DNA from 3 places in the Asticcacaulis sp. P2_C5 genome. Region 3 is predicted to be linked to each of the others. Evidence: predicted binding sites of a transcription regulator. Region 3 holds the regulator's gene; each other region holds the start of a gene.
The links. Region 3 encodes LexA, which represses DNA repair genes until DNA is damaged. Its sites were predicted from a motif close to ATGTTCNCNANNTGTTCT; they were not measured.

Region 1: dinB (DNA polymerase IV) is a predicted target of LexA. The motif match lies at 6,823-6,840, and genes of this name have one in related genera.
Region 2: ssb (single-stranded DNA-binding protein) is a predicted target of LexA. The motif match lies at 2,945-2,962, and genes of this name have one in related genera.

The regions. Positions count from the first base shown of each region.
Region 1 is NZ_JBFUDU010000007.1:229,647-239,695, forward strand. It holds gene AC1DXO_RS14335 (glycoside hydrolase family 130 protein) at 320-1,606, opposite strand; gene AC1DXO_RS14340 (glycosyltransferase family 4 protein) at 1,712-4,030, opposite strand; gene AC1DXO_RS14345 (DUF6445 family protein) at 4,251-4,985, opposite strand; gene AC1DXO_RS14350 (Gfo/Idh/MocA family protein) at 4,967-5,968, opposite strand; gene AC1DXO_RS14355 (DUF72 domain-containing protein) at 5,972-6,763, opposite strand; gene dinB (DNA polymerase IV) at 6,892-7,986, shown strand; gene AC1DXO_RS14365 (quinone oxidoreductase family protein) at 8,135-9,106, opposite strand; gene AC1DXO_RS14370 (nucleoside hydrolase) at 9,234-10,049, opposite strand, start outside.
Region 2 is NZ_JBFUDU010000009.1:196,296-206,344, reverse strand. It holds gene AC1DXO_RS17155 (autotransporter outer membrane beta-barrel domain-containing protein) at 1-786, shown strand, start outside; gene AC1DXO_RS17150 (hypothetical protein) at 987-1,685, shown strand; gene AC1DXO_RS17145 (hypothetical protein) at 1,696-2,193, shown strand; gene AC1DXO_RS17140 (DUF1223 domain-containing protein) at 2,206-2,853, opposite strand; gene ssb (single-stranded DNA-binding protein) at 3,120-3,623, shown strand; gene gyrA (DNA gyrase subunit A) at 3,673-6,471, shown strand; gene coaD (pantetheine-phosphate adenylyltransferase) at 6,601-7,083, shown strand; gene AC1DXO_RS17120 (peptidylprolyl isomerase) at 7,112-7,987, shown strand; gene AC1DXO_RS17115 (Ppx/GppA phosphatase family protein) at 8,054-9,265, opposite strand; gene hspQ (heat shock protein HspQ) at 9,531-9,860, shown strand.
Region 3 is NZ_JBFUDU010000014.1:71,392-81,440, reverse strand. It holds gene AC1DXO_RS21785 (peptidylprolyl isomerase) at 1-786, shown strand, start outside; gene trpE (anthranilate synthase component I) at 819-2,318, shown strand; gene AC1DXO_RS21775 (hypothetical protein) at 2,319-2,639, opposite strand; gene AC1DXO_RS21770 (anthranilate synthase component II) at 2,795-3,388, shown strand; gene trpD (anthranilate phosphoribosyltransferase) at 3,381-4,409, shown strand; gene trpC (indole-3-glycerol phosphate synthase TrpC) at 4,440-5,234, shown strand; gene lexA (transcriptional repressor LexA) at 5,334-6,035, shown strand; gene AC1DXO_RS21750 (ComEC/Rec2 family competence protein) at 6,169-8,244, opposite strand; gene gltX (glutamate--tRNA ligase) at 8,438-9,865, shown strand; gene gltA (citrate synthase) at 9,940-10,049, shown strand, end outside.

The DNA.
Region 1 (10,049 bases), on a different contig from region 3:
GAAGCGCGGGAAAGCAAGAAACCCCACCACCACCCTTCGCCAAGCTACGCTACGCTCCACAATGTCTCGGGCGGTCCCCCTCCCCACGCTTCGCAAGGGCTTCGCGCAGGGATGTATAAGAAAGCTCGAGTTCGCCTTCTTATACATCCCTGGCCCGAAAGGGCTGGGGAGGGGGACCGCACGAGCGCGAATTGGTGATAGCCAATGAGACGTGAGATGTGGTGGTGGGGTTTCTTGCTTTTTTGCGCGAACGCCAGTTTCCACCTTGAAAGTTGCCACAAGTGACCTCAACCAGTCTTCACTAGTCCCGTAAGAACGCTCAAAGGCCCAGATGCTTCAGCAAATCGCTGATCTTGATCGACGCGAAATGGATGCTCGAATCAGCCACGCCATAAGGCAGGAACAGCCAATCACCGCAACGCATGGCGCCGCAGGTGTAGATGACATTGGGGACATAGCCCTCGCGATTGTCTTCCGACGGCGACAGCAGGGGTTCCTTTGACCGCGCCAGCACCTTGCGCGGGTCATTCTTGTCCAGCAGCATGGCGCCCAGCGAGTAGCGCCGTACGGCGCCGACGCCATGGGTAAGGACCAGCCAGCCTTCGTCCAGTTCGATCGGCGATCCGCAATTGCCCATCTGGATCAGCTCCCACGGCGCCAGCGGACTGACCAGGAGATCACCATTGTTCCACGTCAGGCGATCGTCAGTTTCGAGGTAGAAGATGCTTTCGTGATCCAGCCGGCCGACGGCGGCATAGCGGCCATTGATGCGGCGCGGGAACAGGGCCAGTCCCTTGTGCTGCGATGCCGCGCCGCGGAACGGCGTCAGGCGGAACGAGCGGAAATCGCTGGTTTCAAAACATTCGCACGCCGTTTCGCGGCCGTTATAGGCGGTATAGGTGCCCATAAAGGTCGAGGCGCCGTTGTCGTCCGTGAAGCGGACCATGCGCAGGTCTTCCAGGCCGTTGGACTGGGCGCGCGTCACCGGGAACAGGACGGTTTCGGAGATTGGGCACGCCTGGTGGCCGTGGATGGTGACCGCCCCGTCCAGCGGCGCATTGGCATTGGGCTTGGCGGCCACGGCGATCGAGCTGTCGGGCTTCAGTTCGACCGTGCCGTCGGGGTGGAAAGTGCCCTCGCGGAACGAGATGGTCGAGACGTGGCCTTCGCCGACCGTCCGCGTCGACATGATGAAGTTGGTCGCGCCCACCGGTGCGCCGGTCTGGTCCGGATGCGGCACCACGGACGGATTCATCACGGCCGCTGCCTGATAGCTGTATTCATGACAGAAATAGGCGCCGATCAGCGCCATATGGTCTTCGTCCAGCGTATCCATGCCGCCCTGGATCGCCTGGATCTGGCGAAAGCGGTCGAGGAAGATGCCGCGCGTCTGCCAGTGCCGGCCGGTGAAGTCGCGATTGACGACTTCCAGTTCGGTGGTCACCTGCTCTCCCGGCATGGCGATAATGGCGTCGCAGATCCGCGTCACCCGCGACATGGCGCCCATGGCGCTGTTGTGCGAGGTCAGGGAGATGCCGAAGGGCAGAATGACCACACGCTCCGGATTGGCGCGCAGGACGGTCGGGCTTAAGGTCATGTCGGTCATCTGTAGTCCCCTGATAAAAGGTGTTAGCCAAAACACGCAGGCCCAAAGCATAATAAGGAGCAAAATGCCAACGCATCTTGCTCCTTATGGGATATTGACTGCTTTTTACAGTGCGGCCTGGGTGCCCGTTTTCAGGGCGGTCCAGCTTAAAGGATAGGCAAGGATGGACTCCGCACCCTGGTTCTGATTGAAACCATGCAGGGTCAGGCCATCATAGCAGCCGCCGTCCGGCGTAATCATGTCGATATGGTGGACATTGCCGCCCTTGAACCAGCTGAAGGCGCGCATGGCCTCGTTCTTCCAGAAGGTGTCCGCCGTGGCCTTCCAGGCGGTCAGGCAGGCGTCGATCGTCGCCACGACCTCGATCGGCTGCTGATCGAACAGCGGGTGCGTCCCGTTGTCGTCGGCAAATTGCGAGGTCGGAACCGGCACGAAACAGCCGCTGTCGGGATCGCTCTGGCGCTGCATCAGCCAACGCAACGAGGCAACGCCGTCCTTCAGCATATCAGCGTCGGACAGGAATTGTCCGGCCAGGATCAGGCCTTCGCTGAGTCGCGCATTGTCATAGGCCAGGGTCGCTTCGAACCAGTTGCGCGCAATGCGGCAATGGCTGCGATAGGCGTGATGCAGCGACTGCCCCAGCTTCCGGATCATGCCCTGCACCATCTGGCCATCACCGACCACGCCGAAGCCGCGGACCAGCGACTTGATCAGGATTGCCTGGGCGCGGATCGACGTCCAGGTCATCGTACTGGGCAGGATGTCGTTGGCCAGCCCGGTCGCCCACACCCGCAGGTCGTCCGGCAGGTTCGAACGCGCCACATCGATCAGGCACTCATAGGAGCGTGCGCAGCAATCGTCGGAACCGCCGTCATCCAGCCACTTGCGGCTATAGGACATGAAGTTGCGGAACCGCCCATCATTGTTCCAGGCATGGTTCATAAAGGCGGAATAGACATAGCTCAGCTGAATCTGGCGCGGCGTCAGGGGGCCGACATTGGACAGGCGCGCCGCCAGCGACAGGGCGCGACAATTGTCGTCGGCGCAATAGCCGTGCTGGCGATCAGGCAGGCGATACTTGCCGTGCTGGAAGATGCCGCAATCGTCGGTCATGCGTTCGATGGCGCCCCAGGCCGGGGCTGCACCCAGCGCATCTTCACGGCCTTTCGGCTCGGCCAGGCGGCGCTCGGTATCGCTTTGGGCGCGCGCCACATAGGCCTGGGCCACAGCCGACCAGCGCGACGACAGGCCGGCCTGATAGGCGCGTTGCGACATGGCCTGACGGGCTGTGTCCGACGCCAGCAGGTTGGAAATGGCCAGGGTAAAGGCGCGGCTGTCCTTGAACGGGCAGAGCGCGCCAACCCCGCCGGCCAGCACTTCCTGGGCGTGCCAGTAGGGCGTCGACACAATGGGCCGGCCGAGCGCCAGGGCGTAGGACAGGGTGCCCGAGGTAATCTGGGTTTCCGTCAGGTACGGCGTCACGTAGACGTCCGTCGCCTGCAGGATCTCGATCAGGTCGTTGTCCTCGACGAAGCTGTTGATGAACTTGATATGGCGTTCGACGCCCAGTTCGCGCGCCATCTGCTTCAGGCTGTCGCGATAGGCCTCGCCTTCGTTGCGCACCAGATGCGGATGGGTGGCGCCGATAACCAGGTACATGGCTTCCGGGCAGCTGCGGATGATGTCGGGCATGGCGGCGATCACCGTCTCGATGCCCTTGTTCGGTGACAACAACCCGAAGGTCGTCAGCACCTTGCGGCCGGTCAGGCCCAATTCGATCTTGAAGCCGGTTGTGTCACGCAGCGGCCGGGAGGGGGCGCCGTGCGGAATGACGCTGATGCGTGCCGGATCGACGTGATAGACGCGTTGCAGGATGTCGGATCCCTTGTGCGCCATGGTGACCAGCGTGTCGGACAGGCGGATCAGCGAGTCCATGACCATGCGCTGCTCAGCACTCGGCTGCTCCAGTATGGTATGCAGGGTGGTGACGATCGGCATGTTCAGCCGTTCCAGGAAGGCCAGCAGATAGCGGCCCGACGGTCCGCCATAGATGCCGAACTCATGCTGGACGAAAACGACGTCCGTGCCCTTGGCATTCAGCTCTTCCGCCAGCTTGCGGTAGGCTTCGATATCGTTCTGCGCCAGTTGATGCGTGACTTCGGACGGATAATCATAGCTGGCGCCCGGATCGTTCATGGCGATCACGCTCCACTGCGCCTTCGGCAGGGCGCGGGACAGGCAGCTATACATATCGCGGGTAAATGTCGCCAGGCCGCATTGCCGCGGTGGAAAGTTACCGATGATGGCGGGGCGGGCAATAGTGCCCTGCACCAATTTCGGTTCTGACAAAAGTGGAATATCGATGACGCTGAAGTCTTCTTGTTCGATCGTATTGGCGATCTGAAAACTATTGGACTGCAGCATTTTGTACCTCTACTGGTGTATATAGGCGCGTGATAGTGAGATGTACAGCCCTAGTTTTACTCATTCACGACTGGGTAAAATCTCATCACGGAAACGTGCTAAAGTTTTGAAAACCTTGCGGGATTGAAGGCTATACTGCCTTATCACCTATAAAAATTCAGTAGGGAATACCGGAAACGCGGTAAATGGCTAATCATGCTGCAGAGCAGCATAATGCAGCTCAGCGCGGCCGGAAAAAGCTGTTCGCGGTCAATCTTCCGGTGCGCGGATCACCTGTCAGGCGCGCGCCTTCGAACAGGGCACAGTGCAGGATATTGCTCGGATAGAGCACCAGCCGGTTGAAGCGAATCTCGACGCAATCCAGCATGTCGAAGTTCGGCGTCTGCGGCCCGGTATAGCCGGTCAGCCGGGCGCCATCGCGTTCCAGTTCGGCAGTCACCGTGGCCAGATAACCGTCGCGGCGGTCCTGGGTTACCGATTCATAGCCCGTCGCCTGATGACGGAAAAAGGCCGTTCCACCCGCCTGGTCGCGGCAGAGATAATGCACCATGGCCAGGTGATCGGCCTGTAACTGGTCGTAATGCGGGATCTTCTGCCACGGGCCGAAATCCTCCAGACTTTGCGTCGCCAGGGCAAAGAAGCCGCTGACCACCAGGGGCAGGTCGGTTGCGATGCCAAAGGCCCGCGCCATACTGGGGCGCAGCACCGGCAGCAGGGTTTCGAGATAGGTCCGCGGCAGGGGCGCGTTCAGTCCGGGATAATAGGTCACCTGGGGTGGCGCGAAGGCGCTGGCGACCGCGGCCTCGACCAGGGCGTCGGGGTCGAGCACGACGTCATCGATAACCAGAACAGGAGTACCGTCGCGGCCGATACGGCGCAGACTGACCTGCGCCTTCGGATTGACCTCGACGGTCAATGACGCGTTTGGGGACGCGCTCAGTCCACTGTCTCCCACTGGCCCGAGGTCTCCGAACGGAACAGGGCATCGATAATCCGCATATTGGCGCGGGCATCGTTCATGTCATAGGCCAGGGGCGCTTCGCCGCGGACCGTCCGGCAAAAGGCCTCGGCCATCAACTGGTACTGGTCGGACGGCGGCAGGGTATGGATCACCGCCGAGTTGCCGTCCAGGGTCGCGCCATTGTCGATGACGATCTGTTGCGGCCGATCGGGTGGCTGGTTGAACGGGATCGGCAGCATCAGCCGCGCCTTGGCGCCTATGACGCTGATGCTCTGGCTGCGGCCGGCCTGGGTCGAGACGGTCAGGGTCAGGTGGCGGCCGTGACCGAAATCGAGCACGGCTGAGGTAATCACGTCGGTGCCGAAGCCCGGGTCACGCGTGACCAGCGCCAGGACGCGCAGCGGTTCGGTTTCGAAGAAGAAGCGGCCGGCGACGATGGGATAGCAACCGATATCGAGCAGCCCGCCGCCGCCCCATTCGACCTTGTTGCGAATATTGCCGGAGTCGAGATTGTTGTAGCTGAAATAGGCCTGGATCATATGCGGCCGGCCTATGGCGCCGTCGCGGATCAGCCGCCGCGCCTCAATCCATTGCAGCGAATGGCGTACCATGAAGGCTTCCTGGATGTGCACGGTCTTGGCGACCTCATCCAGCTGGTCGATCTCGGCGGCATTCAGCGCCATAGGCTTTTCGCACAGCACGTGCTTGCCGGCGCGCGCCGCCTGCAGGGTCAGCGGCACATGCAGATGGTTGGGCAGCGGGTTATAGATGACCTCGATCTCGGGGTCGGCAATCAGCTCTTCATAGGAGCCATAGGCCTGTTCCAGCCCGAGCGCCGAGACGGCCGCCTGTGCTGCGACCAGGCTGCGCGAGCCAATGCCCTTGACCTTGATCATATCGCTTTTCAGCAGGCCCGGTATGACCTTGCGAACGCCGATATTGGCCGTGCTGATGACACCCCAGACCACACGCTTCATAGATTATATCCGTTCGATCAGCGCCATGGCGGCGGCGGGGTTGTGCGTCTTGAAGCCGCTGATGAAATAGAGGAACACGTCGTGGTCCTTGGCGGCTGTCTTGGGCCCGAAGATCGCCAGATCGCCCGGCACCTGGCCCTCGGCCAGGGTCCGCGCGCGATAGGCCCACTGATCGAGGGCCTCATCGGAATAGCCTTTCGGCTCGCTCTCCTGGCTGCCCATGACGCGGACATAGGCGAAGTCGGCGGTCAGGTCGGCGATCACCGGAAAGTCGGGATCGTCGACGCCGGTGATGATCCCTGCGCCGTAGCGCCGCGCCAGTTCGACAAATTCGGCGCATTGGAATGAAGGGTGACGCACTTCCAGCCCGTGGCGCAGACGCACACCGTTCAGTTCAGGCGGCAGCAGGCGCAGGAAATTCTCGAAATCGACCGGATCGAACTTCTTGGTCGCCATGAACTGCCAGTTGAGGGGGCCCAGCTTCGGTCCGAGTTCGGTAATGCCGCTGTTGAGGAAGCGATCGACCGACTCGGCCGACTGGCTCAGGTCCTTGCGATTGGTGCAGAAGCGCGACCCCTTGAGCGTAAAGATGAAGTCGTCGGGCGTCTCGTCGCGCCACTTGGCGTAGGTTTCGGGCTTCTGCGAGCCGTAATAGGTGCCGTTGACCTCGATCGAGGTCATTTTGGAAGCGGCATATTCCAGTTCGCGTTTTTGCGACAGGTCGTCGGGATAGAAGACCCCGCGCCACGGCTCGAAGGTCCAGCCGCCGATCCCGGTATAGATACGTCCCGCCATGCGAAATTCTCCTGTTTGGGTTTTGTTACAGCCCCGTCCGGCCGAGGTCAAAATAATAGTTGTTCACTTAATGTTCCGGATGTAGGATTTCGTCAAGCCGTATTCGAGTCGCTTGTAGAAGTCGTTGTATGGACATGTCCGAGCCACCCCAGCGCAAGATCATCCATATCGATATGGACGCCTTTTTCGCCTCGGTCGAGCAGCGCGATAATCCGGACCTGCGCGGCAAACCTGTGGCGGTCGGCGGTTCGTCCCTGCGCGGCGTCGTGGCGGCGGCCTCCTATGAGGCGCGCAAGTTCGGCGTCCATTCGGCCATGCCCTCGGTCACCGCCAAACGCAAATGCCCCGACCTGATCTTCGTCAAGCATCGCTTCGAGGTCTATCGCCAGGTCTCGCATCAGATCCGCGACATCTTTGCGCAATATACGCCTCTGATCGAGCCTCTGTCGCTCGATGAGGCCTATCTCGACGTGACGGAAAATATTCCGGGTATCGCCTCGGCGACGCAAATCGCTGAGGAAATCCGGGCGAAGATCAGGGACGTCACCAACCTGACCGCCTCAGCCGGCGTGTCCTATAACAAGTTCCTCGCCAAGCTGGCCTCCGACCAGAACAAGCCCGATGGCTTGTGCGTCATCAAGCCGTCGCAGGGGCCCGATTTCGTCGCCGCCTTGCCGGTCAAGAAATTCCACGGCGTCGGACCGGCGACGGCGGCCAAGATGAACCGGCTTGGCCTCTATACCGGGCTCGATATCCGCAACCAGAGCCTGGCCTTTCTGCAGAAGCATTTCGGCTCATCGGGGCAATATTATTACGGCATCTCGCGCGGTATCTGCCATCGTCAGGTCCGCTCGGACCATGTGCGCAAATCAGTCGGCGGGGAGAATACCTTTTTTACCGACGTCGAGACGCTGGATGGGGCGTGGGAGGAGCTACAGCCGATCATCGACAAGGTGTGGCGCCATATCGACAACAACAGCATCAAGGGCCGCACAGTGACCTTGAAGGTCAAGTACAGCGACTTCACGACCATCACGCGCTCGCGCAGCCTGAGCCATCCGGTGCCCGACAAGGACGTCTTTGTGCGCCTGAGCCGTGAGTTGCTGGAAGGGGTGTTTCCGTCGCCCAGGACCATACGGCTTTTGGGTGTCACCCTGTCGTCATTGGGTGAAGAGGACGAGCCGGAGGTGGTTGATGCGGCGCAACTGAGTTTATCGTTGTGAAGGATTTCCCCACAGATTTTCACAGATTAACACAGATTGAGAATTCGGCGCTTCGCGCCCAAAAGTGCGTTTGAATTGTCACGGCATATGCCGGTAACGTGCTGAAAAATCTGTGTTAATCTGTGAAAATCTGTGGGCAAATTCTTATTCACGGTATCAGAATCGTCGCACCCGTTGTCTGGCGGCCTTCCAGGGCTTCATGGGCGCGGCGTGCGTCCTTCAGGTCGAAGCGCTGGCGGATATCGACCGAGATCACGCCCTGTGCGACCAGGTCGAACATTTCAGCGGCCATGGTCAGCAGACGTTCGCGCGTCGCCGCATAGGCATAGAGCGAAGGCCGCGTCATGTAGAGCGAGCCCTTGGTGTTCAAGATACCGACATCGAACGGCGGGATTGGGCCCGACGACTGGCCGAAGGTGACGAAAAGGCCCAGCGGCTTCAGGACATCGAGTGAGGCCGGGAAGGTATCCTTGCCGACGGAATCGTACACCACATCCAGGCGCTCCCCATGGTTCAGTTCCAGGGTTCGGGCGACGAAATCTTCGGTGCGGTAGTTGATGACGTGGTCGTAGCCGTGGGCCCGAGCCAGGTCCAGCTTGTCGTCCGAGCCGGCCGTGCCGATCACTGTGGCGCGCAGATACTTGGCCCACTGCCCAAAGACCAGGCCGACACCGCCGGCCGCGGCATGATACAGAACCGTGTGTTCGGCGCTTAATTTATAGGTCTGGCGCACCAGATACTGGACCGTCAGACCTTTCATGACGATGGCGGCCGCCGTCTCGTCGCTGACCGCGTCGGGAATGGGGATCAGCCGGTCGGCGCGGATCAGGCGCTTTTCGCTGTAGCTGGCCGGGCCGTCGACATAGCCGACGCGATCGCCGACCGCGACTTCGGTCACGCCATCACCCAAGGCTTCGACCACGCCAACGCCTTCATTGCCCGGCGTCAGCGGCAGTTGCGTCTTGTACAGGCCTGAGCGAAAATAGGTGTCGATGAAATTGACGCCGATGGCGGTGTGGCGGAGCAGGGCCTGGCCCGGACCGGGTTCCGGCACGGTGATGTCCTCGAAGACCATGACCTCGGGGCCGCCATGTTGGTGTACTCTGATGGCTTTGGTCATGATGAACTCCTGGCTTTTTTTCAGCTCAAGCGCCGCATGGCTCGCGCAAACGTGCGCGGCGGGCGGTCGCCCTTGCCAAGCTGCAATTGCAGCTTGGAATCAGTTACCCAGATAGGCCGTAAATCTTCTATGGCAAGCGTCGCAGCCGTTCAAACAGCAGATCGTAAAAACCGGCGCCATCGGCATCGATCATGAATGTGGCATTGGCCGGGCGATCGGTCGCCTTGTACCAGTCGACCACGGTCATGCCCAAGGTCAGGGCGCTTTGCGTTTCGACCATGACATTGACCTCGCGGCCCTTGAACAGGTCCGGTCTCAGCAGGTAGGCAATGGTACACGGATCGTGCAAGGGTGCCCCATCCCAGCCGAACTTCTTGATATCGAACGCTTCCGAAGCCTTCAGCATGATGGCGGCCTGCGGTCCGGTGCGATTGCCCATGTTGCGCAGGACCTGCAATCGAGCCTGTGTCGACAGCACCTTATGGGTCGCATCGAGCGGCAAAAGGGTCAGGTTCGCACCGCTTCCCAGCACGATGGCGGCAGCTTCCGGGTCGACATAGGCGTTGAATTCGGCGGTCGGCGTGACATTGCCCATCTCCTTCCACGCCCCCAGCATCATGACGATCTCGCGGATGCGCGGAATGATATCGGGCGCCTGCTGGAAGGCTCGCGCCACATCGGTCAGCGGGCCAAGCGTCACCAGGGTGACGTCGTCGACCGTGCGCAGGGTCTCGATGATGAAGTCGACGCCGGCCTGGCTCTGGGCCGGCAGGGTCGGTTCGGGCAGGTCGGGGCCGTCGAGACCGGTGGCGCCGTGCACATGCTCTGCCGTCACCAGGGTCTGGCGCAGCGGGCGGTCGCTGCCGGCATATACCTTGACGTCGGTGCGGCCCGACAGTTCGACCACCTTGCGGGCATTGTTCAGCGTGTGATGCAGCGGCAC
Region 2 (10,049 bases), on a different contig from region 3:
CTGAATATCGACAACGGCGAGGTGGAATATCAGACGCGGTACAGCGGCCAGGACGGCGTTGTGTCGCCCAATGCCATCGCGGTGTCCAAGGGCGGCTCCAGTGTTCTCGACCTGATGGGCCTGCCGCAGGGTACGATCGAGCAGAAGGACCTGGCGATCGGCGCCAATGGCAAGCCCGAGGCGACGTCGCGTATCACGGCTTCGACCAGTGTGCGAACGGGCGACCAGTTCTATATGATGGATTCCTCGGGCACCAAAAAGGCCATCACCATCGATGCCAATGAGACGATGGAAAGCCTGGCCAAGAAGATCGTCCGTGCGTCGGGCTATCGCCTCAAGGTCGAGGTCACCAAGGTCGTCGGCAAGCCGATGAGCGTGCTCGACATCAAGCCGGCCAATTCGAACAGCAGGATGGAGTTTGTCGCCGGCCCGTCGGGCAAGAACGCGCTGGAAGGCCTGGGGCTGCACGCCGGGGTCGTCTCGGCCGATGCCAACAAGACTATGGACGCCTCCAAGTCCAACTACCTGAAATCCCAGAAGGGCCTGGGGCTGGACTTCGACGGCTCGCTGAATCTGGCGACCGATGCCAATATCAAGGACGCACTGGATTCGCTGAAGACGGTCATCAAGAACGTCCAGAAAGCCTATAACTACCTGAAATACGGTGATCCGCAGGAAACGGACGCCAAGAAGAAGGGCAATACGTCCGGGACGGCGCCGGCCTACCTGACCAACCAGATTGCCAACTACCAGGCTGCCTTGAATCGCTTGACAGGCGGCGGATAACAGGGCCTTTAGTGAAACTTCGGGCAGCGCGCGAAACTCGGTTTCGCGTGCCGCCTGCAAGTTGAAAGCCGGCAAGCGCCTGTCCGTTCAAGCTGTTATCCCAGCTCCGTTCCGGTCGTGCCAGGTTTGGGGCGCGTATCGCACGCTTCGCGCACCCGCATTGGAAAGCGCTTTTGGTGCATGCGCCGAAGGGGGAGTAGATGGCAGTTAAGGGCAACAAGGGCTGGCAATTTATTGCTATTGGCGCGGCTGTGATGATCGGACTGGCGGTCTTTGCCGCTTTTGCGCTGAACAAGGGCCATAAGGCCGATCCCAAGATGAATGACGGCCAGACCGGCATTACGATCGATATCGCAGATGCGACCGCGTCGATGGATTCCAAGAAGCCCCTGCGCTGTTACGTCAATGGCGCCGATGCCGGCGAACTCACCCTGGCTGAGTGCGCCAAGAAGAACGGCGTCGCCACCGGCGCGCTGGACGTCGGGCTCGACGACAACGGCAATGTGGCGGCGGCCCCGACCGGGTCCCTGGCGCCCGTACCCGTGGCGCCGGCCTCGGCGGGCCCGACGGTGCCGGGAACGCCTGTCAAACCTGTCCAGACGCCGGAGCCGACCGCCGAGGTCGTGCCGGATACCCAGGTCGCTGCCGGGCCGACCGATACCTGCCTGCGCTACAATTCCAACACCTGGAACCGCCTGTCGGATAATCTGACCCTGGGCCAGTGCGTCAAGCTGCTGTATGATGGGCGCTGCGTCAATCCGGGCAATGCCTCCTATGGTCGCTGGGGTGGCAAGACCCTGCGCCTGGTGCCGCGGCGCGTGGAAATTTCGGACGATAACAGCACGTTCCGGACCTTGGTCGAACAGGGGCAGGGCTGCTCCGTGCCGACAATAAAGTAAGGTGACCGATATGATAGCGAAAGCGTTTCTGGCCTTTGGATTTGCCGGTGTGGCCCTGGTAGCGTTGACGGGTTGCGAAAAGCCGGTCAAGGCGCCCAACGTCGAAGGTGAATGCTACTTCATCGGCCATCCGGCCGACGGCACGATCACGTTCAACTCCATTGCTCACAAGCAGCCCGACCTCGAACACTGCGCTGTTTATGTCTACAATGCGCGCATGGACATGCTGCGTACCGGCACGGCAGGCGAAGTGACCGAAGGCGCCTATAATGGCAACTTCCTGTGGGCGACCAATACCGAAGTACGCATGTCGCTGAAGTATGAAAGCCCACGCTTCCCGTTCCTGGTCAAGGCAAACGGCAAGCTGGTCCAACCCGGTTCGATCGTCAGCGAAGAACCCGAGGATAAGGCGCCGCGTACGGTCGAAATCCCCGACAACCTGCCGCAAAAGACCGATAAGGGCATTATCGTGACCCAGGATCCGGCGGACGTTCCCCCCAAAAAGTAATGCAGTAGACGCCTACAGCGCACGCGCTGCGATGATCGGGCCGCCCCGGCCATTCTGCAGCAGGATAACAGTTTTCAGCCCCTGCTCCGGTGGCGTCGGAAGGCTGTAGCTGGCGGACACACCGTTCCATTCGCCCAGTTGCGTCAATTGCTTGACGATATGGCGGTGGGGCAGGGTGCGGCCGGCATTCTCGCCCGCGCTTATTGGAACGTCCAGGCTCCTGGGATCGTAACGCGCCAGCCATACCGACGCCTTGCCGCCGGTTTGAGTAGCAATGGTGACGTGGTCGCCGTCCGTGGTGATATCCGGTTCGGCGCCGCTGCGGGCGAACTGGGTCAGGGCCTTGTCGAGCTGCGCCCGGGATGTGCCGACAATGGCGCCGCGTCCATTGATCACCATCTGCGGCGTATAGACATTGGGATTGTGCAGTCCGGCAGCGTAGTCATGCTGGCGCGCCGTATATTCGGGCCGGGCAAAACGGTCCTTCCAGCCGAGATAGTCCCAGTAGTTGACCGAGAAGCTGAGCGTGATCAGGTCATCGCGGTCAGCCAGGGCGTTGAGAACGGCATTGGCCGGCGGGCAGGACGAGCAACCCTGGCTTTGGAACAGTTCGATAACGGCCGGCGCGGATTTGGGGCCGGCGTCACAGGATGTCGACATGAGTAACAGTCCAAGGAGGGGGATCAGGCGACGCATGAGTTGCTCCGTTCCATGTCATAATAGCCTACGTCGCAGCGTGCCGAAAGGTTACGGAACAAAATGCGAACTTATCAACAGAAAATCGTTAACCTTTGGCCGAAGCGGCGCCGTAAAGCTTGGCGCGGCCGCATAAAGTCTCTAATGTCGGGCGAACGAGTCGTTGCCGCCCCGCCCGCAGAAATCGCGCCGGGAATTCACGTGCGGCACATAAGAAGAAGGCAAATCCCATGGCAGGTAGTGTCAACAAGGTCATCCTTATCGGTAATCTCGGCAAGGATCCGGAAATCCGTACCCTCAATTCCGGCGACCGGGTCGCCAATCTGACGGTCGCTACGTCCGAACAGTGGCGCGACAAGGCGACAGGTGAACGCAAGGAAAAGACCGAGTGGCATCGCGTCGTTATTTTCAACGACAACCTGGCCAAGATCGCCGAGCAATATCTGCGCAAGGGCTCGACCGTCTATCTGGAAGGCAGCCTGCAGACGCGCAAATGGACCGATCAACAGGGCGTTGAAAAGTACTCGACGGAAATCGTGCTGCAGAAGTTCCGCGGCGAACTGACCCTGCTGGGCGGCCGTGGCGATGGCGGTGGCCGTGGCGAAAGCAGTGGTTCGGGCGGCTACAACGAATATGAGGACGCCTATGGCGGTCCGCCGGCCTCTTCGGGTCCCAAGGCAGCGGCGTCCGGTCCGGCGCAGAGCTTCGATCTGGATGACGAAATCCCGTTCTAGGCTCTACCTAGGCAGACCGGTACCGTTTTCACAGTAAGATATTGATGGCATGAACGACATAACCAACGGCGATCAGCTACCAGAGGCGGAAAGCCCGCGTGGCGGCGGTGTGCCGCCGCAACAGGGAATCAGCCATATTTCGATCGAGGACGAGCTTAAACGCTCGTACCTCGATTATGCCATGAGCGTTATCGTGTCGCGCGCCTTGCCCGACGCGCGCGACGGGCTGAAGCCCGTCCACCGCCGTATCCTCTATTCGATGCACCAACTCGGCATGACGCCGAACAAGTCCTATTCGAAATGCGCCCGCGTGGTCGGTGACGTCCTGGGTCGCTTCCACCCGCACGGCGACCTGTCGGTCTATATGGCGCTGGTTCGCATGGCGCAGCCGTTTTCGATGGGCCTTATGCTGATCGACGGTCAGGGCAATTTCGGCTCGGTCGACGGCGATATGCCGGCCTCCATGCGGTATACGGAATGCCGCATGTCGACCGCGGCGACGGCCTTGCTGGCCGATATCGAAAACGACACGGTCGACTTTCAACCCAACTATGACGGCAAGGAAGAAGAGCCGACGGTTCTGCCGGCACGCATTCCGAATCTTCTGGTCAATGGCGCTGGCGGTATCGCCGTCGGCATGGCGACCAATATCCCGCCGCACAATCTGGGCGAAGTCGTCGATGCCTGCCTGGCCTTGCTCGACAATCCTTCCGTTTCTCTGGAAGAGTTGCTCGACATCGTACCGGGGCCCGACTACCCGACGGGTGGCGAAATCCTGGGCCGGTCCGGCGCACGTCAGGCCTTGATGACAGGTCGCGGCTCGGTCGTGACGCGCGGCAAGGCCAGTATCGAGACGATCCGCAAGGATCGCGAAGCCATTATTGTCACCGAACTGCCCTATCAGGTCAACAAGTCGGCGCTGATCGAGCATATCGCTGAAATGGTGCGCGACAAGCGCATCGAAGGCATTGCCGATATCCGTGACGAAAGCGATCGCCAGGGCATGCGCATGGTGGTCGAGCTGAAGCGCGACGCCTCGGGCGATGTGGTGCTCAACCAGCTCTATCGCTTCAGTGCCCTGCAGACCAGTTTCGGCGTCAATATGCTGGCACTGGACCATGGCCGGCCGCAGCAGATGGGGCTGCGCAAGCTGCTCGACATCTTCCTGGAATTCCGCGAGGACGTCGTTGTCCGTCGCATTCGCTTTGAACTTAACAAGGCGCGTGACCGGGGTCACGTCCTCGTAGGTTTGACCATTGCCGTTGCCAATATCGACGAGGTGATCCACATCATCCGCACGTCGGTCGATCCGGCACAGGCGCGCGAACGTCTTTGTGGCAAGGCATGGCCGGCCGGCGATATGAAGCCGTTGATTGACCTGATCGCCGACCCGCGGTCCATCGTGCTGGCAGATGGCGAAGTCCGCCTGACCGATGAACAGGCGCGCGCTATTCTGGCCCTGACCCTGTCGCGCCTGACGGGGCTTGGCCGCGAGGAAATCGGCGACGAAGCCCGCGCCCTGGCGGATGCCATTGCCGGTTTTCTGGAAATATTGGGGTCGCGCGAACGCATCCTGGCGATCGTCCGCGAGGAATTGGTCCAGGTCCGTGCCGAGTTCGCCGTGCCGCGCCGCACGGCGATTGCCGAGGGCGAAGGCGACATTGAGGACGAAGACCTTATCTCGCGTGAGGATATGGTCGTCACTGTCACCCATTCGGGTTACGTCAAGCGCACACCGCTGGCCGCCTATCGCGAGCAGCACCGCGGTGGCAAGGGCCGGTCGGGCATGACCATGAAGGACGAGGACGCCACGATCGGCGTCTATTCGGCCTCAACCCATCAGCCGATGTTGTTTTTCTCCTCGAACGGCAAGGCTTACAAGCTGAAGGTGTGGCGCCTGCCGTTGGGCACGCCGCAATCGAAGGGCAAGGCCTTCGTCAATCTGCTGCCCATCGAACCGGGCGAAAATGTCAGCAATATCCTGGCCCTGCCTGAGGATGAAGCGACCTGGGATACCCAGGACATTATCTTCGCCACGCGGTCGGGTGACATCCGGCGCAACAAGCTGAGCGACTTCGTCAATGTCAATCGCGCCGGCAAGATCGCCATGAAGCTCGAAGACGGTGACGCGATTGTCGGCGTCGCCATCTGCAATGAAGACCAGGACGTGCTGCTGTCGACCGCGGCGGGCCGGTCGATCCGCTTCGCGGTCGACGAAGTGCGGGTCTTCAAGGGCCGTGACTCGACAGGCGTGCGCGGGGTGAGGCTGAACGGCGACGATACGGTCATTTCCATGGCCATCCTGAAACGTGTGGCGGCGACGCCGGCGGAACGTGCGGCCTATCTCAAATATTCGGCCCAGCAACGCAATGCGGGCGCGATCGATGAGACGGATGAAGCCGCGGCGGCCGCGCCCGAAGAGGAAGCAGAAGAGGGCGCCGAAGAAGCCACTCTGTCGCCTGAGCGCATCGCCGAACTGGCGGCGGCGGAGGAATATATCCTGACCATTTCCGACATCGGTTTCGGCAAGCGCAGTTCGTCCTACGAATATCGCAGGACCGGCCGGGGCGGGCAGGGCATCGTCGCCATGGATATGAGCAAGCGTGGTGGTCGCCTGGCGGCGTCCTTCCCGATCGAGGCAACGGACGGTATTCTGCTGGTCACCCAGGGGGGGCAACTGATCCGTACCAATGTCTCCAAGGTCCGGATCGCCGGTCGCAACACCCAGGGCGTGACCATCTTCCGCACAGCGGAAGGTGAACGCGTCGTCTCGGTCGAGCGGCTGCCGGACAGCGGCGAGGACGAGGCGGGTGCCGATGAGACTCCGTCCCTGAGCAACGAAACCTGATGCCGTCTGCGAAAGAGCCCCAGGTTCGCGTGCGAATGGGGCTTTTTCCAGCGCGAGTTTAAGGCTAGATGTCGGAAAGCGTTTTCAATAACGGGCGTTCTTATGTCCGCCTGCTCTCAGAGGGGCAAGATGCGTATTGGACTCTATCCGGGGACGTTCGACCCCATTACCAACGGCCACAGTGACATTATAGGTCGGGCTGTGAAGCTGGTCGACAAGCTGGTGATCGGCGTTGCACGCAACATCGGCAAGGACCCGATGTTCAGTCTGGAGGAGCGGGTCGAGATGCTGGCCGAACAGACGCAGCATCTGGGCGACCGGGTCGAGGTCCGGCCCTTTTCCAGCCTGCTGATGCATTTTGCCCAGGAGGTTGGGGCCGGTGTCATTATTCGCGGCCTGCGCGCTGTCGCCGACTTCGAATACGAATTCCAGATGACAGCCATGAACCAGCAGATGAACCGTGATATCGAGACGGTTTTCCTGATGGCGGATCCGCGCCATCAGGCGATTGCGTCGCGTTTGGTCAAAGAAATAGCCCAATTGGGAGGCAGTATCCGTCCCTTCGTGGCGGAAAGTGTTGAAAAGCGCCTGCTTGCCAAGGTAAGAAGCTAAAACAAGCACGATTGCAGTGGGATCGAATATGTCAGTTTTGAAAAAGGCGCTCATGACGGGGGCGGCAGCCTTTATGGCGTTTGCCGGTATTGCCGGAGCCGCCAGCCTCGACCCCGGCTATCGCGCGCCAGATCCCAACAACACCCTGGTGATCGATACCACCAAGGGCCGCGTTGTCGTCGAGATGTATCCGCAGATGGCGCCGGCCTCGGTTGAGCGCATGCTGACCCTGACGCGCCAGCATTTCTACGACGGGCTGATCTTCCACCGCGTGCTCGAAGACTTCATGGCGCAGACCGGCGACCCCAAGGGCACGGGCATGGGCGGTTCGGAATTACCGGACGTCAAGGGCGAGTTCAGCATGCGTCACGATGCCAGCTTCCCGATGGTGGTTGCTGCCAGGCCCGCGGGCTACACGGTGGGCTTTCTCGGCGCTATGCCGGTGCAGTCGCAGGTCAACGAGTTGATGACCATTTCGACGGACGGCAAGGCCAGTGCCTGGGGCCTGTTCTGCCAGGGTACACTGGGTATGGCGCGTGACTCGTCACCGGATTCGGCGAACAGCCAGTTCTTTCTGATGCGTGGCGCCAACTCCTTCCTGGAAAAGCGCTACACGGCTGTGGGCACCATTGTCTGGGGTCTGGACGTGGTTCGCAAGCTGAAGATCGGTGAGCCGCCGGTCAATCCGGACAAGATGCTGACGGTTCGCGTCCTCGCCGATATCCCGGAAGCCGAACGGCCGCAAATCGAAATTATGGATACCTCTTCGACCCAGTTCCAGGGTGTGCTCGATGCCACACGCAAGGACAAGGGCGCTGATTTCTCGGCCTGCGACGTCAACCTGCCGGCCAAGGACCTGGCGGCTCCGGCGCCTGCCGTTGCGGCGGCGACACCGGCGAAATAGATCAAGCCATCAGAACGAATTAAAGGGGCGGGCCTGAGGGGCCGCCCTTTCTTTTTCTGGCCATCCTCAATCCGCCGCAACGGCAGGCCGGCCACGACCACGACGCCGGCGACGTGTCTTCTTGCGCGCCATCGACAGCAACAGGCCCTCGCGCAGGCCACGATCGGCGACCCGCAAGCGGGCGCATGGCCATTGCCGCTGCACGGCCTCGAGAATGGCCGCGCCGGCCAGAACCAGGTCGGCGCGATCGCGGCCGATACAGGGTTCGGCCTCACGTCCGGTACGGCCCAGGGCCAGCAGGCGTTCGATGACGGCGCGACACTGATTGTGTTCCATCCACAGACCATCGACCCGGGACCGGTCGTAACGTTCCAGCCCAAGATGCATGCCGGCCAGGGACGTAATGGCGCCGGACGTGCCGACAATATAGGCTTCCCCGGACTCGAAATGCTGTCGGAACGATTCAGCTGCGGTAAAATCGCGGATGCGTGTGGCGACCTCATCGACCATGGATTCGAACCAGGCCTGCGGATCGCCGGTTTTCGGCTCCGGGAAGCGTTCCGCCAGATTGACCACGCCGACAGGCAGGGAAATCCAGTGACGGGGGCGCGGCATGCGAGCCGCCATGCGCAGGGCGCGCTGCTGGGCATCCATCTGGGCATTGAGGAGTGCTGCGTCGCTGGGCAGGGGCAGGAGGGGAGGACGCGGTGCGTCGTGATGGTCCAGTTCGACCCAACTCAGTTCGGTGGAGCCACCGCCCACGTCCATGACCAGGGCGGCGCGGGCGATCGGGTTGACCTCGCGTCCGTCGAGAAGCGAGGCACAGCCCATGACCGACAGGTGGGCTTCTTCCTCGGGTGAGATGATGGTCAGGCGAAGTCCGGTCTCACGTTCGACCCGGGCAATGAAGTCGCGACCATTGCGGGCGATGCGGCACGCCTGGGTGGCGACGGCGCGGATGCGGGCGACCCCGCGTTTGTCGATCTTTTCGGCGCAGACCTTGAGCGCCTTCAGGGCGCGCTCCATGGCATGGTCGTGCAGGCGACCCGAATGCGACAGGCCTTCGCCGAGCCGTACGATACGTGAAAAGGCTTCGACAATCTTGAATTGTGAATTGTGCAGGGAGGCGATCATCAGTCGGCAATTGTTCGTGCCAAGATCGAGCGCCGCGTAGGTGCCAGATTCACGGCCAGACTCGCGACCCGAATCACGGCCAGATTCGCCACGCGCTCCGATCGCGGCGGGATAGCGCCGCGTATGTGAGGGAGCCCCGCTCATGGCTCATACCCCGCTGATATGGATGGATGCCATTGCGGCGTCCCTTCAGGGAGACCTTATGACGAGGCGGTTACAAAGCCAACCGGTTTTTGAAACTTTATGAGATTCAGCGGGATATCGGGCAACTTGCCCTAAGGTCGCCATGAGGCACCATCTCCGTTCATGAAAATGCATAAAAGGTGACAACCGAATGGGGAAGGGGCATGAAATTGGCGGGCAAGCGGGTGCACTATAGGTGATAGGCCGGGAGACCAGCAGGTTGGAAATGTCTGAACAGCGCGCAAAATTCGGTATCGGACAAGTTGTGCGACACAACCTGTTTGATTTCCGCGGCGTCATATTCGACGTCGATCCTGAATTCTCCAATACCGAGGAGTGGTGGCAGGCCATTCCGGAATGCGTACGGCCGCAAAAGGATCAACCCTTCTATCACTTGCTGGCGGTCAATGGCGAAAGCCATTATGTCGCCTATGCGTCGGAAGGTAACCTGTGTGCCGACGATACAGGGCAGCCGCTCAGTCATCCGCAAACCAATCTGTTGTTTGACCGTTTCGAAAACGGCCGCTACCTGCCCAAGATGCGCATGGCTAATTAGCATCGACGGAAGCGCGTCGATGCTAATTAGCTTTTTTTGAGCTCAAACCGCCGCACGGGCGGCCACGAGGACTCCGCACTGTGCTCAAGAAGCGCAGCGTTAGCACGCTCAAGCGCCGCATTGCGGTTGGCTTCGCCCCGCGACGGGGCTCGCGTTACAAGCCGTCATGTTTTTTGAAACGGGGGATAG
Region 3 (10,049 bases):
GCCCGCCTGGGCCTTCAGGTCGCCCCCCTTCCGCCAGTGACGGTGGACGGCAAGGTGATCAATCCAGAAACCGGCCAGCCGATCGTCGATCCGCGCACCGGCCAGCCTGCCGACTATTCCGCCTATGCGCCCTTGCTCAAGGCCGTCTTCGATCTGCAAAAGGCCGGCAGCGCGTCCGAGGTCCAGTCCCTGGGCCAGGGCGTCTATTTTGCCGTCAAGCTGGTAAACATCTCCCCCGCCGGCCCGCCGCCGATCGAGCAGATTCGCCCGCAACTCGTCTTCAACTGGCAGGCCGACCAAGTCCTCGATGCGCTGACCGCCAAGGCCGACGAAGCCCGTGCGCGCCTCGCCAAGGGTGAAGCCGTGGCGGCCGTGGCGGCAAGCTACAAGGCCACGGTTCAAACCTATAACGGCCTGACTCCCGAAACCGCCCAACAACAGAAACTGTCGCGCCCTCTCGCGGCACGTCTGTTCGGCATTCAGGCGGGCGACGTTTTCGTGGCCCAAACGGGTCAGCTGGAATTCCAGGTCGGAAAACTGGACACGATCCATCAGGGCACGCCGGCTGAGGCCAATGACCGCAGTCCGATGATTCAGGGCCAGTTGGGCGACATGGTCGCCTCGGACCTCATGGACCTGTCCAACCGCGGCGCGGCCAAGGTCATCAAGCCGAAGAGCAATATCAACGCCGTTTTGGAAGTCCTCAATGTCGACCCGCCCGCGGCCGACGCCAAGGGAGACGGCAGCAAGAAGGATAGCGGCAAGGCCGGTAAAGCCAAGTCGTGACGAGTTTGGGCCAAGATCTTAAGAGTCTGGGAATGACAGCCGTCGCGCAGAGTAATTTCGAAAAGGCTTATGACGCCGGACAGCCGCAGATCGTCTGGCGCAAGCTGATCGATGACCTGGAAACACCGGTGTCGGCCTATCTGAAGCTGGCGCGCGACAAGCCCTATGCCTTTCTCTTCGAGTCGGTCGAAGGCGGCGCACTGTCCGGACGCTATTCCATACTCACACTCAATCCGGATCTGGTGTGGCGCTGTTTCGGCAATCGCGCCGAGATTTCGTACGGCGATGCCATAACCAACGCGTTATATACGGCCGAAAGCGAACCGACCCTCACCTCCCTGCGGGCGCTCGTCGCCGCCAACCGCATGGCGATCCCTGAAGGGCTGCCGCCGATGGTGTCCGGCCTGTTCGGCGTCTTCGGTTACGACATGGTGCGATTGATCGAACCACTGGGCGAAGCCAATCCCGATCCTTTAAGCCTGCCCGACGCCGTTGTGGTCCGCCCCAGTGTGATTTGCGTGTTCGACAACGTGGCGCACGAGATTCTACTGGCCAGCCCGGTCTGGCCGGACGGTCAACGCGCCCAGGACGCCTATAGCACGGCCTGCAACCGTCTGGACGCCGTCGAGGCCGACCTGCGTGTTCCGCTGTCGGCTCAGCCGACACCGCGTGACCACAGCCAGGATCCGTTGATGTCGCCGACCTCGCCGTTCGATTATGGCGCGATGGTCGAGAAGTCGAAGGAATATATCGCTGCCGGCGACATCTTCCAGGTCGTGCCCAGTCATCGTTTCGAAGCGCCCTATAACCTCGACCCGTTTGCCTTCTATCGCTCTTTGCGCCGCCATAACCCGTCACCCTACCTGTTTTACCTCAATTTTGGCAATTTCCAGTTGGCCGGGTCTTCGCCGGAAATCCTGGTACGGGTGCGCGACGGCAAGCTGACTATTCGTCCGATCGCAGGCACGCGTCCGCGGGGCAAGACGGTTGCTGAAGACAAGGCGCTCGAAGCCGAATTGCTGGCCGACCCCAAGGAATTGTCAGAGCACCTGATGCTGCTCGACCTGGGCCGCAATGATGTCGGACGTGTCGCCAAGCCGGCCAGTGTACGGGTGACCGAGAAGTTCACCATCGAACGCTACAGCCACGTCATGCACATCGTGTCGAATGTCGAAGGTGATGCGCCCGCCGATCTCGATCCGGTCGACGCCCTGCTGGCGGCCTTACCCGCCGGCACCCTGTCCGGCGCGCCCAAGGTTCGGGCCATGGAGATCATCGACGAACTGGAATCGGTCAAGCGTGGCGTCGCCTATGCCGGCGGTGTGGGCTATATTTCCAGCGCCGGTTCGGTCGATGTCTGTATCGTGTTGCGCACGGCCCTGTTCAAGGATCGCATGATTTACGTTCAGGCGGGCGCCGGCGTGGTGGCCGACAGCGTGCCGAAGACCGAGTATGAGGAGACCTGCCACAAGGCTGGCGCCCTCATCAAGGCCGCCCAGGACGCCTGGCGCTACGTCTACCACAAGAACTGATCATCGACCCTTTTCGGTTCCGGCCATCACAGCGGTGGCTGCCGGTGCTTCGACGGAACTGCCCGACAATTCAAAATCGGCGGTCGGCGCGCTGACCGCTGCCGCAGCGGGTGTGCTTGGCCTGGCCGGGACCTTCTGAGGTTCGCCGCCGGCAATTGTCGCCAACAGGGCGCCCGACAGAGCCAGTCCCGCAATGGCCGCCAGGGGCAAGGCGCCGTTTCGACGGCGGTTAGCTCCGATCGACAACAGGTCCATGGCGTGGCTCAGGCGGCCGTCGCGCTCTTCATCGTCTGAAAGCGGGGTCCGGGTTACGTTGGGCATCAGGTCTGACCATATAAGCTTTGAGAATCGCGGCCAGCAATTGGCCCGATACGGCTTTAACCCGGCAAGCCTTAACCAATCTTAACCATGCTGCGAAATCTTATGGCTTGGAAACTGCTGACCCTTTGCTTAAATAGGCGCTTCGGAGGCGCTCCATGATCCTGGTTATCGATAATTACGACAGCTTTACCTACAACCTCGTCCATTACCTGGCCGAGCTGGGGGCCGAAACCAAGGTCTATCGCAATGACGCGCTCAGCGTACAGGACGCCCTGGCCCTGGCGCCCAAGGCGATTCTGTTGTCGCCCGGGCCTTGCGCGCCGGACCAGGCCGGCATCTGCCTGCCCCTGCTGCGCGCCGCCCCCGAAGACATGCCGGTCCTGGGCGTTTGTCTAGGCCATCAGGCGATCGGCCAGGCCTATGGCGGCGATGTCATTCGCGCCAAGACCTTGATGCACGGCAAGACGTCTCTGATCCACCACAACAATGTCGGCATATTCAAAGACTTGCCTAATCCATTTACAGCGACACGTTATCATTCTCTGGCCATCAAAAAAGAAACCCTGCCGGCCGATCTGGAAGTGACCGCCTGGACCGAGGACGGTGAGATCATGGGCGTCCAGCACAAGACGCGGCCGATTCACGGCGTGCAATTCCATCCCGAATCGATCGCTACCGAAGGCGGCCATCAGTTGCTGGCCAACTTCCTGGCCTTGGCCGGAATCGAAAGCCAGAACCTCTATGTCTGACGCCTTCAAGCCGCTGCTGGCGCGTCTGGCCGACGGCGCTACGTTGGATGGCGACGATGCCGAATCCTTCTTTTCCGCCTGCCTGCGCGGCGAACCCACGCCGGCGCAGGTCGCCGCGGCGGTGACCGCCATCCGGCTGCGCGGCGAAACGGTCGGTGAAATTGCCGCCTGTGCCCGCGCCATGCGCCAGGCGGCGATCAAGCTGGATCACCCCTATGATGTGGTCGATGTCTGCGGTACCGGCGGCGACGGCCTGCATACCTTCAACATTTCGACAGCGGTTGGCTTTGTGGCGGCCGGCGGCGGGCTGAAGGTCGCCAAGCACGGCAATCGCGCCATCACCTCGAAGTCCGGCACAGCTGATGTCCTGGCAGCACTGGGCGTCAATATCGAAGCGACCCTGGAGCAGCAAAAGCGCGCCCTGGATGAGGCCGGAATCTGTTTCCTGTTCGCCCAGGCGCACCACGGCGCCATGCGCCACGTGTCACCGATTCGCCAGCAACTGGGCTTCCGGACGATTTTCAATTTGCTGGGGCCGCTCAGCAATCCAGCCGGCGCCCGCCGCCAGGTCGTCGGCGTCCCCTCATCGCGTTTCGTCGAACCCATAGCCCAGGCCCTGGGCGCCCTTGGGGCGACCCACGCCTGGTCGGTGCACGGCTCGGGCATGGATGAACTGACGACGACGGGTGAAACCGAGGTCGCGGAATGGCGCGACGGCCAGGTGCGGCTGTTCCGTATCACGCCGGAGGCGGTTGGCTTGCCGCGCGCGGACCTGGCCGATCTGGTCGGTGGCGCCCCGGACTACAACGCCGCGGCCCTGCGCGCCTTGCTGGACGGCGAGACCGGTGCCTATCGCGATATCGTCCTGCTCAATGCGGCGGCGGCCTTCCTGGTTGGCGACAAGGTCGAAACCCTGCGCGACGGCATCGCCCTGGCGGCGGAGGTTATCGACAAGGGCCAGGCCAAACGCGCCCTGGAGACGCTCGTCGCAGTCACGGCTGTTGGGTCGCCTTCACTGTAAAAACATTCTTGGGACGCCGGAGACACGGGCATGGTTGATATTCTGGAACGCATCGCGACCTACAAGCGCGAGGACGTTGCCCAACGCCGTAGTGCGACGACGCTGGACGAGCTCGAATCACAGATTGAGACGATCGGCGCGCCGCGTGGTTTTGCCCGCGCCCTGGTCACCAACCAGAAACCTCAGAGTCTCTCGCTGATCGCCGAGATCAAGAAGGCCAGTCCATCGAAGGGCCTGATTCGCGAAGATTTCGATCCGGCATTCCTGGCGCATTGTTATGAAGCCGGCGGCGCGTCCTGTCTGTCGATTCTCACCGACCACCCCAGCTTCCTGGGCCACGAATCACACTTCCAGGCCGCACGCTCGGCCGTCTCCCTGCCCTGTATCCGCAAGGAATTTCTGGTCGATGTCTGGCAGGTGACCGAATCAAGAGCCTTGGGCGCGGATGCGATTCTGGTCATTATGGCGATGATCGACGACGCCCTGGCGGAGGATTTGATCAGTGCCGCCCATCACTACGGCATGGACGCATTGGTTGAAGTCCACGACGCCGACGAGATGATGCGCGCACTTAAGCTAAATTCCAAGCTTATCGGTATAAACAACCGTAATCTCAGGGATTTTAATGTCGATCTGGCGGTGACCGAAGCCCTGTCCGGCATGGTTGCCGCTGACCACATACTGGTGGCGGAAAGCGGCATCTTTACACCGTTAGACGTTCAGCGGTTGGCTGCTACCGGCGCAACGGCGATGCTGGTCGGAGAAAGCCTTATGCGTCAAGGTGATGTGACGGCGGCGACGAAAAATCTCCTGGCCGCAGCCTGAGATTAACTTGACTTTAATCCGGAACACATACAGAACATCTTCATCAAGTTCATGATTTGTCCCGGCCAACGGGGCAGGTGAACCACAGGGTGTTCGGCCATGCTGACGACGAAACAACGCGAACTGCTCATGTTTATCCATGAGCGCATCAAGGAAGCCGGCGTTTCGCCCTCGTTCGACGAGATGAAGGAAGCGCTGGATCTGGCATCGAAATCGGGCATCCATCGCCTGATAACGGCGCTGGAGGAACGCGGTTTCATTCGCAGGCTCGCCCATCGGGCTCGGGCCCTGGAAGTTATCAAGCTGCCCGATCAGGCGACGACCTCCGCCCCACCGCGCGGCCGCCAGGCCTTTGTGCCGCAGGTGGTTGAAGGGACGCGACCGACACCGGAAGCCCCCAAGGCGGTCAATGACGACACGCGCGAACTACCCTTGCTGGGCAAAATCGCGGCGGGCGGACCGATCGAAGCCATCGGCACAGAGCGCGACCGCATTCGCGTACCGGAAAACATGCTGGGCGCGGGGGAGCACTATATCCTCGAAATCGACGGCGATTCGATGATCAATGCCGGCATCCTGAACGGCGACTACGTCGTCATCAAGAAGACCGAGACGGCCCAGTCGGGTGAGATCGTGGTCGCGCTGGTCGATGATCATACGGCGACGCTCAAGCGCCTGCGCAAGAAGGGCGCGTCGATCGCCCTGGAAGCGGCCAATCCGGCCTATAAAACCCAGATCTACAATGATGCGCAAGTGAAGGTGCAAGGGCGACTTGTTGGCCTCATGCGCCGCTACCACTAACCTCTGACCCGGTCCGGTGGCCTGCAAATGCCCGTCTTCCTGCGCGCGCTTGCTCATGTACTTGAGTACACTTCGCTTCACGTGCTCGAAAGCCAGACATTTTCGGCTCACCGTGCCGGGCCAGCCGCGCTTTTCAATTTTCGCCGTCCTCGCTTTCCGAGATTGAAGACCAGTAACGATGACCGCGTAGCGGCTGGGCGGCCTTGATCGCCCAGCCGTTTTGCGTTCGCGTCAGTTCGAGCGCGCCCAGGCGTCTGAAATCCCCGGCGCTGATGTGATTGATGCCGGCACAGGCCTGCGGCCAGTCACCGACTGGATTGCGCAGCACGACCAGACCACTCGACCTGCACATTTCGGCCAGGCGGTCGGGTTTGGGCGGCTTGTTGCTGAACCAGAAGGCAACCTTGACCTGGTTTTCTGACGTCGGGATACAGCCATAGCCCTTGCACAGGTAGTTTCTGGCACGTTCAGTATCGTCAAGCGCGTCCAGGCCATAATGGCGCGTCCATTGCTCAAAGCCATACTGGCGCACCTTAGGGCGCAGGACATAGGCGCCATGGGCGGTGCGGATTGCGGCATTGCCGCCCTGCGGATCGATCCAGACGTCAGGCGCCGGCAAGCGCGGCCACCACAGGATAGCACTGGCGATGACGACACCAGCCCAGCGCAAACGCCCTCGCACCAGACATGTCCACAGGACGCCCAGAAGGGCCGCCGGCAGGACAAGTGGCGGCGCGGATGGCCAGGTGATCACGGCGTGCGGCAGGCCGGCGGTCAGGGCGGCCACGCGCTCGATCAGCCATAGTCCGGCAGCCGATATGCGCAGAAATATCCAGCCGACGGGTGTACCGGCCAGGACGGTGCCGACAGCCAGGCATGGCATGACGATAAAGCCCGTAATCGGGGCTTCGAACAGGTTGGACACCAGGCTGTAGACGGAGATACGGTTGAAATAGGCTATGGCCAGGGGCAAGGTGGCAAAAGTGGCGACCAGCGAGATGACCACAGACAAGCGCACACCCTGGACAGAGGTCTGTATCGCCCTCACCCACCACGGCACGCTGAGCTCTCTTATCTCAGATTCGTGGATTTCGTAGACCGCCAGCAAGGCCGCCGTCGCGGCAAACGACATCTGGAAACCTGGTTGAATAACCGCTTCGGGCGTGGTGAGCAGGATCGCCATGGCAGCCATGGCGAGGCCGCGCAGGCTGATGGCCTGACGATCGAACAGAATGGCGGCAAAGGCGACGCAGGCAACAATCGCAGCGCGGATAGCCGGCGCAGGCATGCCCGAGATGGACAGGTACAGCAGAATACAGACGAGGCTTATGGCGGCTGCCAGTTTCTTGATCGGAAAACTCAGGGCAAAGGCGGGAACCAAGGCCATAAGCCAGCGCAAGCCAAAGAAGACAAAGCCACCGACAACGGCCATGTGCACGCCAGATATGGAGAGGATATGGGCCAGGCCGGAATCGCGCATAGTGTCGATCAAGGCGGCTGGGACCAGGGCCTGATGGCCGGTGACCAGGGCCGCCGCGAAGCCGCCGAGTTCCGGATTATGAGCGAAACCCGGCGCAATCTGGTGCGATATCGCCTGGGTGAGATGCCAGCGGGCGCGATTGACCATCATGACCCACCTTAGACCGAGGTCGGCATGCGGCGCGTCGACCTTCTCAATCCGTCCGGGGATAAAGCCGACGCCGCCAACGCTTTGAAAATAGGCGCTTCGGGCGAAGTCGTAGCCATCCGGCATGGACGGCGCCGGCGGCGGATTCAGCAGGGCAAATGCGGTTATGGCGTCGCCGGGTTCGATGCCGGCAGCTTCCACGGCCCCGGACTTCAAAGAGACGCGCAAACGAATCGGCGTCTTGTCTGCCGCCAATCCGTTGATCGTCACCGGCGCCAGAAGCAGGCGCGGCTGATCCTGCGATGACGAGATATCGTCGATGACGAAGGCTGTAATGACATATTCGCTGTGCTCAGGGTCGATAACCGGCGCCCTGACTTGCTCCGTACGCAGTTTGGCCGCCGCAAATCCCACGCTGATAAACAGAATAAGCATAAGGATATTCGTACCGTAGCCGTCCAGCCTCATCCGTCGTGCCAGAAGCAGCAGCCCCGCCGTCAATATTGATGGAAGTAACGTCCATGCCCACGAGGGCTCCGATGGCAAGTACAGATAAATTGCGGCGCCCAGGCCCAGAGCCACCGGCAGCCACAGGAAAAGCCGCCCGCGCTGATGCTCCACAGCCGCACGAAACCACGCTGCGGCCGCAGTCGCGCCTGATCCGAACCATGCTGGCAAACGAAGCCCCTACCCCGTGGTTTAAAAATCGCTTGGGTGAAGGTTAAACCCGGTTATAAGGGCGCACCGTTTTCAGACCCGTTGACTGCACTTGATCATGACACAGCACCTTACACAAGACTCAGGCTCAACCGCCGTTGTTACGCGCTTCGCCCCCTCGCCGACCGGCTACCTGCATATCGGCGGCGCGCGCACGGCTCTGTTCAACTGGCTCTATGCCAAACATACCGGCGGCAAGTTCCTGATCCGCATCGAGGACACCGATCGTGAACGCTCGACGGCCGCGGCGGTCGACGCGATCTTCGAAGGCCTGAATTGGCTGGGCCTGCAGGCCGACGGCGAAATCCTGTTCCAGCACACCCGCGAGGGCCGCCACAAGGAAGCCGTGGCCGATCTGCTGGCGCGCGGCCGCGCCTATGCCTGTTTCATGACGACCGAAGAAACCGAAACGGCGCGTGAGGAAGCTCGCGCCGCCGGCCACGCCTTGCGCTCAAGCTGGCGCGACAGGACGGCGACGGCCGAGCAACTGGCCCAGCCGCATGTGGTCCGCTTCAAGGGCCCGCTGGACGAGCCGCTGGTGATCCACGACGCCGTCCAGGGCGATGTGCGCTTTAACACCAAGGACATGGACGATCTGATCCTGCTGCGATCGGACGGCACGCCGACCTATAACCTGGCCGTCGTGGTCGATGACCATGATATGGGCATCACGCATATTATCCGTGGTGACGACCATCTGAATAACGCCGCCCGCCAGAGTCTGATCTATCAGGCGCTGGGCTGGGATGTGCCGGTGTTCGCGCATATCCCGTTGATTCACGGCCCTGACGGCGCCAAGTTGAGCAAGCGCCACGGCGCCCAGGCCGTCGGCGATTATCAGGACCTTGGCTATTTGCCTGAGGCGATGCGCAACTACCTGGCGCGGCTGGGCTGGTCGCATGGCGATGACGAGATTTTCGACGATGCCCAGGCGATCGCCTGGTTTGACATCGGCGATATCAACCGCGCGCCCTCACGGCTGGATTTCGCCAAGCTGGGCTCGGTCAATGCCCACTGGATCCGGGCATGTGACGACGCGCGTTTGATCGACCTGATCGCCGCCGACCTGCACCGTCATGGCCATGTCGACGATGCACCGACGCGGGCGATCCTGGCGCGCACCCTGCCCCTGGTCAAGGAACGCGCCCAGACCCTTGTTCAGCTAGGAGAACTGGCGCATTTCGCTCTGGCGAAGGGGCCGTTTACGCTCGACGACAAGACAAAAAATTTGCTGACTGAGGAAACCGTGTCACGCCTTAAGCGTCTTCACGAAAATGTGTTGACGTGGACGGCCTGGGAGGCTGACGCAACGGACGCCGCATTGAAGAAATTCGTTGAAAATGAAGGCATTGGCTTTGGGAAGATAGGTCCGGTGTTGCGCGGCATCCTGTCCGGCGGCCATCCGGCTCCGGACATTTCCAAGGTTTTCGCTGCTCTTGGGCGCGAGGAGAGCCTGTCACGGCTGAATGAGGCTCTTTTCATTTAGGAAGACTGTTTATATAGCAGGCGCAGCGCAGTTTTCGTTGCGCCGCACAAACACAAACTAGGGGTAAGCGTAACATGTCCCAGACTCCACCAGCCCAGCTGACGCTCGGCGATAAGGTCGTCAACCTCCCCGTTTCCAAGGGCACGCTCGGCCCGGACGTCATCGACATCCGCAAGCTATATGC